3 regions of the Ruania alkalisoli genome follow, and region 2 is predicted to be linked to each of the others. Evidence: riboswitches for the same ligand, from Rfam matches in the RefSeq annotation. Region 2 holds a riboswitch; each other region holds the start of a gene.
What was found. A riboswitch is a leader RNA that binds a small molecule or an ion and turns the genes downstream of it on or off. The one in region 2 is predicted to bind S-adenosylmethionine.
Positions count from the first base shown of each region.

Region 1 (3,268 bases), 310 kb from region 2:
CCGGATTCATCCTGCGGCGGGTGCTGCCCAGTGGCGATGAGGCTCTGGAGCGCAAGTTGGAGGGCTTCGGGTACGGCTTCCTGATCCCGGTGTTCTTCGTGACCTCGGGGATGGCGATCGATCCGGGTGCGGTCGCGGGAGCGCCGGGCCTGCTCGCGATCCTGGTGGTCGCGTTGCTGCTGGTGCGCGGGCTGCCGGTGTTCCTCGGTGAGCGGTTCGTTGGTGCAGACCGCCTCGGTACTCGTGAGGCGGCCCAGGTGGGTCTCTACTCGGCGACGAGTCTGCCAATCATCGTGGCAGTCACCCAGGTGGCCGTCTCCGCTGAGGCCATGCCGGCTGACGTGGCGTCTTTACTCGTGGCGGCCGGGGCAGTGAGCGTGTTGGTGATGCCGTTGGTGGCCGGTGCGCTCGGCGGCTCAGAACAGGGCCAACACCTCGCTCCGGTCCACCGCCGCGAGTGAGTCGTGCCGCCACCGCGGTCTCTGATCACGATCCACCAGCACAGCTCGCACCCCTTCGATGAAGTCCTGGGCGGGGGCGCCGTTCATGAAAGCCGTCCCGAGCCGGAGATCCTGCGCCAGGACGTCCGCCACGGTCGGGAGCTGGGCAGCACGCCTGATCGCTGCCAGGGCCACGGCCACGGAGAACGGGCAGCGGGAACGCAAGGTGGCGGCGGCGCTCTGGGCCTCCGGCTCCTGCCGGGCGTCCAGGCGGGATTCGATCGTGGCCGCGTCCTCGCCCTCGAAACTGGCGTCGATCCACGGTCGCTGAGCAGCCAGGTCGCTATGAGGCTCTGGCCGTGACGGTCCGATCAGCACCGACAGCGGCGCACCCGTGGCCCAGTGCGCGCACAGGTCCTCCCAGGCGCCGGTCTCGATCATCGCGTCGGCCAGCCCGACGGCGATCGCGTCCGATCCCGTGATGCTCACCCCGGTCAGGGCGAGGTAGGTGCCGAGCTCACCAGGGGCCCGCGACAGCGGGAAGAGCGCCCCGACGTCGGGGAAGAACCCGATCCCCGTCTCCGGCATGGCCACTTGCGTGCGTGGCGTGACCAGGCGGAGCGAGGCATGCCCGGCGAGACCGATTCCCCCGCCCATCGTCACACCGTCCATGAACGCCACCACCGGGAGCTCGGCCTCGGCAATGAGTTGATCCAGCTTGTACTCGGCGCGCCAGAACTCCACCGCCCGATCGACGCCTGCTGCCCGCTCGGTGTCGCCGTACCGATGGCCGGCCAACAGCCCGTCGTGTATGGCGCGCACGTCACCCCCGGCGCACAGGCCGCGCTCCCCGGCACCATCCAGCGCGACAGCCTGCACGGATCCTTCCGCGGCCCAGCGGCGCAGCTGCGCCGTCATGGCCGTCACCATCTCGAGAGTGAGCGCGTTGATCGCTCGCGGCCGGTTCAACCGGATCCGGCCCAGAGCGCCCTGCCGGGCGACCAGTACGTGCTCGCCTGCCGGGGCCCAGGTGAGGTCGCGCTCCGCGGGGCCGGCGTTGCTGGTGGCCATGGCGTGCTCCTTTCCCGCGCGGAATCCGACGTCGATCTGGCGGTTCGGATGGCCGCATCACCACCGTATCGACGTGTGAACTCCGGAGGGCCGGAAATTGCGCGTCAATCTGGCGGTTGCGCCGGGTTGGCTCAACGACCAGATCGACGTTGAATTTCGGAGGTTCCCCGCCTGTGAGGTCGGACCCGTATGGACTCGTGATCTCAGTCGGTGATACGCGGTGGAGACGGAGAACGAGACCGGTAGCATCAAACGCACACCATCCAGAGCGGCTGAGAGTCCTGGCTCGACGACGCCGCAGCAACCCCTCAACGGAAGCCTCCCGCGGGGAAGGGTGCTACAGCCAGGTTCGATGGAGTTATCGATGCAGGCACAGTGTTTCCGTTCCGTGGCGCGCACGCCATACCCGACCGGCGGTGACCGGACATGACCACCGCCACTCTTTACCGCAGCCCGCGGGCCACGCCCAGTGTCTCGTTCGAGCTCTACCCGCCGCGCACCCCGCGCGGGCGGGAGACGATCGGCCGCACCATCGGCGCGCTCGCCAGCCAGATCCCGGACTACTTCTCGATCACCTACGGTGCCTCGGGCTCCACCAGGACCACGTCCCGGGAATTGATCTGCCGCGTTCTCGACGACACCCCGGTCACGCCGCTCGCGCACCTGACGTGTGTGGGGGCCAGTGCCGAGGACCTGTCCGAGTATGTCGCCACGCTGCTCGAAGCAGGGGTACGGGACTTCCTCGCGCTCCGGGGCGACCCGCCCGCTGGGGAGCCCGACTGGCAGCCGCACCCGCAGGGCCTGACGCGCGCCAGCGAGCTGGTCCACCTGCTGCGTCAGACCGCTCGCGAGCACCTCGGCGACGAGGGAGACGAGGTCAGCATCAGCGTGGCCACCTATCCGGGTGGCGCCTACGCCGACGACGGCACGCCCATGATCGCCCGGGACGACGTCGCGGCGCTGCTCGAGAAGCAGGCCGCGGGGGCGGACTTCGCGATCACCCAGCTCTTCTACGACGCGCGCCACTACGCCGAGCTGGTGCGCCAGGCCCGCGCCGCCGGGGTGCATATCCCGATCGTTCCCGGTGTGCTCCCGCTCACCGACCCGAACCGGCTGCGCCGGATGGTCGAGCTGACCGGTGTGCCCGTGCCACCCGACCTGCTCGACCATCTGGACTCAGCCGCCGACAAGGACGAGGCCTACCAGCGCGGTCTCGCCGCCAGTGTCCGTCTCGTGCACGAGGTCGTGGAGACCGGTGCGCCGGGCATCCACTTCTACACCTTCAACTCCTCGCGAGCAGTGCTCGACCTGCTACGCGAGTCCGGTCTGCGCTGAGACAAACCCCCCTGACCGGTCGGCTCCACGGCTGATCGGTGATCCGTCACACCCATCACACCCCACCCACGCCCGGCGGCGAACGCTGGGTTGCTCGGCTTCCAAGCCTCGAATGCCGAGCAACTCAGCGTTCGGCCCCCGGGATGCCAACCCCACCGGAGGATCCATGTCCCAGCCCACCCACCCCACGTTCCCCGCCGCCACGATCCTCGGCTACCCCCGCATCGGCCCGCGCCGCGAGCTCAAGCGGGCGCTCGAGTCGTTCTGGTCCGGCACCACCACCGAGACCGACCTCGCCACCGCTGCCGCCGGGCTCCGGGAACGTACCCGCACCCACCTGACCGACCTCGGCCTCGACCCGCAGACCGCGGCGATCCCCTCCGACTTCAGCTACTACGACCAGGTGCTCAGCACCGCCGTCG
Region 1 covers NZ_CP063169.1:393,168-396,435, forward strand. The annotation lists gene IM660_RS01740 (cation:proton antiporter) at 1-461, shown strand, start outside; gene IM660_RS01745 (enoyl-CoA hydratase/isomerase family protein) at 417-1,511, opposite strand; SAM riboswitch class I at 1,768-1,870, shown strand; gene IM660_RS01750 (methylenetetrahydrofolate reductase) at 1,938-2,846, shown strand; gene metE (5-methyltetrahydropteroyltriglutamate--homocysteine S-methyltransferase) at 3,013-3,268, shown strand, end outside.
Region 1: it holds a riboswitch for S-adenosylmethionine, as region 2 does, so the genes downstream of both, IM660_RS01750 (methylenetetrahydrofolate reductase) here and IM660_RS02900 (DUF1737 domain-containing protein) in region 2, are expected to answer to the same signal.

Region 2 (3,268 bases):
ACGATCACCTCAACGAGAAGGGCTACATCATCCCCGGACTCGGTGACGCAGGCGACCGGCTCTACGGCGTCGTCGACTGACACCCACCACCACAATCACACGTCGAATTGGCTGCTCGCACCGCCGCCACAGCCGCCAGATCGACGTGTGATTTCAGAGGGTGCGAAGCGCCCGGGTGAGATCGGCCTGCAGGTCCGCGACGTCCTCCAGGCCCACCGAGAGGCGCACGGTGGAGTCGGTGATCCCGACGGCGTAGCGCTTCTCCCGTGCGATCTTCGAGTGGGTCGTGGTGGCCGGGTGGGTGATGAGCGATTTCGCATCACCGAGGTTGTTGGAGATGTCCACCAGCTGCAGGGAGTCCAGGAACGCGAAGGTGCGCTCCTTGATCTGTTCCGGGGAGCCGTCGACGTCCAGGTCGATCGTCACCACCGTGCCCCCACCGGTCATCTGGGCTCGCGCCAGCTCAGCCTGCGGGTGGGAGTCCAGGAACGGGTAGCGCACCCCTCGCACTCCCTGCTGCGACTCCAGCCAGGTCGCCAGCTCCAGTGCTGCGGCGGTCTGCGCCCGTACCCGCACCGCCAGCGTCTCCAGGCCCTTGAGCAGCACCCAGGCGTTGAACGGGCTCAGGCTCGGACCGGTGTTGCGGATCATCTGCTTGACCGGGCCCTCGATGTAATCCCGGCTGCCGAGGATCGCCCCGCCGAGAACCCGGCCCTGGCCGTCGATGTGCTTGGTAGCCGAGTACACCACCACATCCACACCCAGCTCATGCGGCTTCTGCAGGATCGGCGTGGCGAAGACGTTGTCGAGAATGACCGTCGCACCGGCCCGATGCGCCAACTCGCAGACAGCGCGCACATCGACGATGTCCTGCATCGGGTTCGAGGGCGTCTCGAAGAGCACCACGTCGGCCGGGGTGGCGAGCGCCTCCTCCCATTCGGAGATCCGGTGGGCGTTGACGTAGTCGACCTGCACGCCCCACTTGCCGAGGATGTCGTCCAGCACCACGAAGGTGGAGCCGAAGAGCGCGTTGCCGGCCACGATCCGGCTACCCGAGGCGACCAGAGCAGCCAAGGAGGTGAACACCGCAGACATACCGGTCGCCGTCGAGAAGCACGCCTCGGAACCCTCGAGCAACCGCAGCCGCTCCTCGAAGGCCGAAACCGTGGGATTTCCGTAGCGGGAGTAGATGAACCGGTCGGCCTCACCCTTGAAGGCGGCCTCGGCGTCGGCGGCACGGTCGTAGGTGTAGCCCTGGGTGAGGAACAGCGGCTCGGAGGTCTCGCGGAACTCGGTGCGCTGCTGCCCGCCGCGCACGGCGAGCGTGGCCGGGCCGAGGCCGTCGGGCAGGCTGGACTGGGGACGCGGATCGCTCACTGGTCGACGAACCTATTCAGCTCTGCGTCCACGGCAGGCCGTCCGCGCGCCACCCGACCTGACCGCGGTGGCCCTCGGTGTCCGTCGGCCCCTCGAACCCGTCGCTGACGTTGTACGCGGGCCCGTACCCGGCCGCCGTGGCCGCCTCCGCGGCGGCGATCGAACGCTGCCCGCTGCGGCAGATGAACACCAGCGGCTTGCCGTCGCCGGCCTCGTACCCGGCCTGACGCAGCTGGTCGAGGAAGGCAGGGTTGCGCGAGCCGTTCGGGAAGGTGTTCCACTCGATCAGCAGGGTCGGGCGGTCGATCTCGTCGGTCCGGGGAACCCCGACGAAGGACCACTCGGCCTGGGTGCGCACGTCCACCAGGGCGGCGTCGGCGTGCTCGGCCAGGAACGCCCACGCGTCCTTCGGGTTCAGGTCACCTGCATAACTCATAGGGGCCGCACCTCCACGGTCGGGCTTTCGGGGTCAGAGGGCCACAGCACCGCCTGGGCCGCGATCACACGGGAGCCGTCGAAGGTCACCGATGGCGACCCGTGCAGCAGGTAACCCTCGGCGAGTGCCGCACTGACCCGCTCGCAGAAGGCGGCGTCGTCGGGGCCGGTGAGCAATCGGTAGCGGTGACCGGGTGGGCCCGCGGTGGCCGGGTGGGACAGTTGCTCGGACATGCACTCCTCCATCGGTTCTGGCGGTAGCACCTTCGTGGGCGAGGTTGCTGCAGCGTCGTCGAGCCAGATCTCTCAGCTGCTCTGGATGGTCTCGTGCATCGTAGGACCGCAGAGCCTGGGCTGTCATGTCACTGGTGGTCCCTGCCCACGCCTCGGACATCGCGGCTAGGCTGGAGCCGGGTGCAACACGAGCGGTTCGCGGGACATGATCGTGGTGAACCCGGAAAGTGGGGGCAGATGCGCAACCCGAAGCGTCTCGGAATCGGACTGACGATCGTGACCATCGCCGGTCTGGCCGCCTGCGGCACGGCTGAGCCGTCCGCGCCCGGTGCGCCGCCGGTCGACGACAGCATCATCGCGTGCGCAGACGTCACCACGCTGCGCGCGCCTGATGAGACCTACCGGGACGAGCCGGTGTACGTGGGCAACGATCAGCCGGTGGAGGACGTGCAGACCTGGGCGCAGCAACAGCCCGGGTACGCGGGGATCTGGATCGACCGGGAGCACAACGGCTGGGTGGCCGTGGCATTCACGCAGGACGTCGCCGAGCTCCGCGCGGAGATCGAGACCGAGTTCCCCGGCGAGGGAATCGCCGTCGTCGAGGCGCTGCACACCCAGGACCAGCTGGCCGAGCTCGCCGCGCGGGTGCAGGAGGAGACCCCCGAGGGTGTGATCGCCGGGATCGGCACGGCCCCCGACCGTGGCGTGGTCACGGTGGATCTGACGGTGCTCTCCGAGGAGAACCTGCAGGCCATGGATCAGTTCGCCGGGGAGCCGATCTGCGTCTCGGGACCTGAGGAGCAGGACGTCGTCGAGCCCGGGGAGCAGCCCACCGCCGGCGAGCAGTGGCGTCTGCTCGGGGAGGACTTGACCGGCGAGACCTTCCGCACCGGGGTGGCCACGACGGCCGACCAGTACGCGGACCTGTGGGAACGCGCCGGGGTCGCGGGAGCGCCCCCGGAGGTCGATCTGGAGACCGAGATCGTGGTGTGGTTCGGTGCCCTGTACGGCTCCAGCTGCCCGGTCCGGCTCGATGATGTCGTGGTCACCGGCCGGGTGCTGCACGCTGACATCGTGATCCCGGGCTCACCCCAAGCATGCACCGAGGATGCGAACCCGCACGCCTACGTGGTGGCGGTCGAGCGCGAGGCGCTCCCGGAAGGCCCGTTCCACGTGCAGCTCGGCGCCGACGATCCGCCCGCCGGCGCCCCGGAGGAGCGCA
Region 2 covers NZ_CP063169.1:704,185-707,452, reverse strand. The annotation lists gene upp (uracil phosphoribosyltransferase) at 1-80, shown strand, start outside; gene IM660_RS02910 (O-succinylhomoserine sulfhydrylase) at 154-1,377, opposite strand; gene IM660_RS02905 (rhodanese-like domain-containing protein) at 1,394-1,813, opposite strand; gene IM660_RS02900 (DUF1737 domain-containing protein) at 1,810-2,046, opposite strand; SAM riboswitch class I at 2,052-2,138, opposite strand; gene IM660_RS02895 (hypothetical protein) at 2,284-3,268, shown strand, end outside.

Region 3 (3,268 bases), 2.0 Mb from region 2:
GCTGGCACCGGCGATGAGCACGAGCGGCCACCACGCCTCACCCGGGGTGTAGGCGGCTGCGGCCAGCACCAGCCACAGGAGTCCGGCCGCACCCACCACCGATTGCACGAGCAGCACCCGTCGCTGCCCCACTCGATCGGTGAGCGCGCCCGCGAATGGGGACGCGACGGCGTTGACGACCGCGGTCGCACCTGCGGCAGCGCCACCGGCACCGTAAGAGCCGGTGACCGCCGAGACCAGCAGCAGCGCCCCGATCTGGGACATCGCCAGCGGCAGTCGTGCCAAAAATGCGACAGCCACGTAGAGGGCGCCGGTGAGGGAGAACAGGTTCCGGTAGGAACTCAGCGGGGACATTCAGGGCTCCAGGGTGCGACGAGGCGCGCACCACCCCACCGCTGGTGCGCAGAAGCCCTGATCGCAGCACCGAGTTTACATCGCCGAAACCCGGCCTCGCCAGGTCTGGTGACCGAGCCGACACCGCCACCGCGGTCCGCAAAGTCACACGTCGATGTGGTCGTGAAGTCGGCTCGACTCAACGACCAGATCGACGAGTGATTTCTGGGTACTGGCCCCCGGGTCAGGCCGTGGCGCGCACGCGGGTCGGCGCAGCAACCCGCTGACGGCGCCCGGCCGCCGGTGCGGTCTGCACGGTCGCGGTGCGCGGCTTGCGGAGGCCGCGCGCCTCCAGCTGCGGGACGACCTCGTTCACCAGAGCCACCACATCGGTGGGCACCGAGGCGGGGATCACGGTGAATCCGTCCGCCGCACCAGCGTGCACCCACTCGGCCCACAGGTCGGTGAGATCACTCGCGGTGCCGATCGAACGCAGTGGCACCTCTCGCGGCTGCTCCTCCAACGACGTCAGCAGGTCCCAGCGCGCACGGGCGCTGGGAGCATCGGCTGAGATCAGCGCGCGCACGTCCACGAGCACCTGCACATCGTCGGCGTCGCGCCCCCACTCCACGGCAGCCTCGCGGATGGCCGCACGAGCCGCACGAGCCTCCTCGAGGGTGCCGACGCTGAGCCGGGCGACATCGGCGCGGGCGGCAGCAAGCTCGCCGTCCACCGAGGTCCGCACCGGGACGACCACCTGCGGACGCGACGTACCCGCGGAGGTGCGCGGCGCCGTCGGCCATCCGTTGATGACCGACTCCACGGCGCGCAGGCTCCGCGCTCCGGACTCAGCCACCTCCAACTGCCAGCCGGCACGGCCGGCGGAGGCGCGGTGCACGCTCGCGACCGCCCCGGCCACATGCTCCGGACGGTGGCTGCCCAGCGGCACGGTCGCCACGAGCGTGGCACCGGTGGTGTGCCGGGAGAGGCGGGAAGCGGCCACGGCCCCGTCGAGCCAGTCGTCACGACGGCGCACGCCGGCGTGGTGGAAGGTCTCGTCCAGTGTGAGCAGGTCCACGCCGCCCTTGTCGGCGAGCGAAGCGAGGCCGGCCAGGCGGCCCATGATGAAGGACTCGGCGTCGGAGTCCTCGGCGCGGCGCCACTCCCGGGGGGCGCCGGCGCCGGAGAGATCGAGGGAGATCAGGGACGTGCGAAGTGCGGCCGAAGCAGGCATGAGAGGTTCCTTGTTCTGCGAGAGCGGGGAGCTCGATCGCGCCGAGTGCACGCCGGCGTTGTCACGCCACCGGCAGGTGTGCAGCCGCGAACCGAGGGTGGTACCGAAGGGGCGGATCGCCCGAGGGACCGGTCGAGAGTTCGGCTCAGGCCGACATGGAACAGCAACACATCATGCAGGTGGCGAATCGCAGTGCAGGCCGTAGGGGCACTGGGGTCCGGTCCTGATTCATCTGATGCTGTTCCTTCTCTCGGTCACCGCGCTCGCGGTGTTGCGCTTGCCCTGCACCAGTTGGCCAGGGCCAGGTCGTCACCCGGGGCACCCCACCGCAAGTGGAGGGTTGCCGGTCAGCTGGCCGGGGCCGTGTTGTTTCCAACGTGCTGACACTCAAGACCTTGGTCATGACTGTAGAGGCCGATTGGATGACGTGTCAACCAAATCGGATGGAGGCTGCGTGGTCGGAGCCGGTCTCAGCCCGCGCCGTAGCACTGCACGGCACAGTCGAGCGCCTCGCCGCCGAAGGCGTTCGCAACCGCCTCGGCCGGACTGCTACCGCGAGCCAGCAGGCCGTGCAACTGCCCGAACCGGTCCAGAGCGGCCGTCTCGGCGATGTCGGCCGGAGCCGCCACCACCGACCGGGCGCCGGCGTGCAGCCACGCCCGCGCCATCCCGAGCGAGCCACCAGCAGCGCCGCACGCGGAGAGGATCACCACCGGCGGCACCCGGCCGAAGAGCTCGACGTCATGGCCGAACAGGTCCCCGTCCGCCAGTTGCAGGGACGCGAACAGCGGGTGCGCCTCCCGGTCCTGCCCGTGGGCGCTCACGTGCAGCAGATCCACGTCCGAGGCGAGGGTCTGGGCGTCGTCGCAGCGCTCCCCCACCGTGACCGTGTGCCATCCCTGGCGGACCAGGTCCGCCTCAGCGCTCCCGGTGCGGGTACCGGGCCCGACGACGACCCCGACACTGCGGATCGGCCCGGCATCGGTCTGGCGCAGCCACGCACTCGCCGAGGTCGGCACAGTCACCGGGACGCCCACCGTGCTCGGCAGCTGCCCCCAGGGCATCCGGGCCATCACTGCCGGTGCGGTGATCGTCAGCGACCCTGCCCCCTGTAGCGCCCGTGCAAGGATCTTGTCCAAGCCCTCGATCCGCTCCTGGAGTGCGGCACGCACCACCGGTGCGGCGAGCTGTGCCGCCATCGTCAGGTCCGCGCTGAGGCCCCCGAGGAGCTGATCCATCTCGCCCCAGGCACCCAGGTCGAGGATGTCCTCGCGGTCGCCCAGAGTGAGGGCGATCAGCCGACCCTCGATCTCCATCAGCGTGACATAGCGTCCGGCCCGTGCTCCTGCCGACCGCTCGCGCACAGCCTGCACCGTCACCGGTGCGTCGGCGGGCAGCTCCGCTGCAGCCAGCCAGCGGCCCTGACGGATCTGCGTCACCAACTGCAAACGCTCGGCCGGGTCGCCGTCAGGGCCGAGGCGGCGCAGATCGGCCAGGAGGTCCGCCAGTTCCTCCGGCGGCCGGGTGGCGGGGACCCGGGCAACGAGCTCGCGGGCCCGTTCGGACCAGGTGAGCAGGTGCTGCGCGTCGCCACTGAGCAGCGCTGCCTGCTGACCGAGCCGGATCACCCGTGCACCCAAGCGCCTGCTCACCGACTGCAGCTCCAGGCTGCCGATGCCGCGCTGCCACCGGTCGAGCTCG
Region 3 covers NZ_CP063169.1:2,740,884-2,744,151, forward strand. The annotation lists gene IM660_RS12190 (MFS transporter) at 1-354, opposite strand, end outside; gene IM660_RS12195 (LLM class oxidoreductase) at 578-1,567, opposite strand; SAM riboswitch class IV at 1,836-1,962, opposite strand; gene IM660_RS12200 (CHAT domain-containing protein) at 2,038-3,268, opposite strand, start outside.
Region 3: it holds a riboswitch for S-adenosylmethionine, as region 2 does, so the genes downstream of both, IM660_RS12195 (LLM class oxidoreductase) here and IM660_RS02900 (DUF1737 domain-containing protein) in region 2, are expected to answer to the same signal.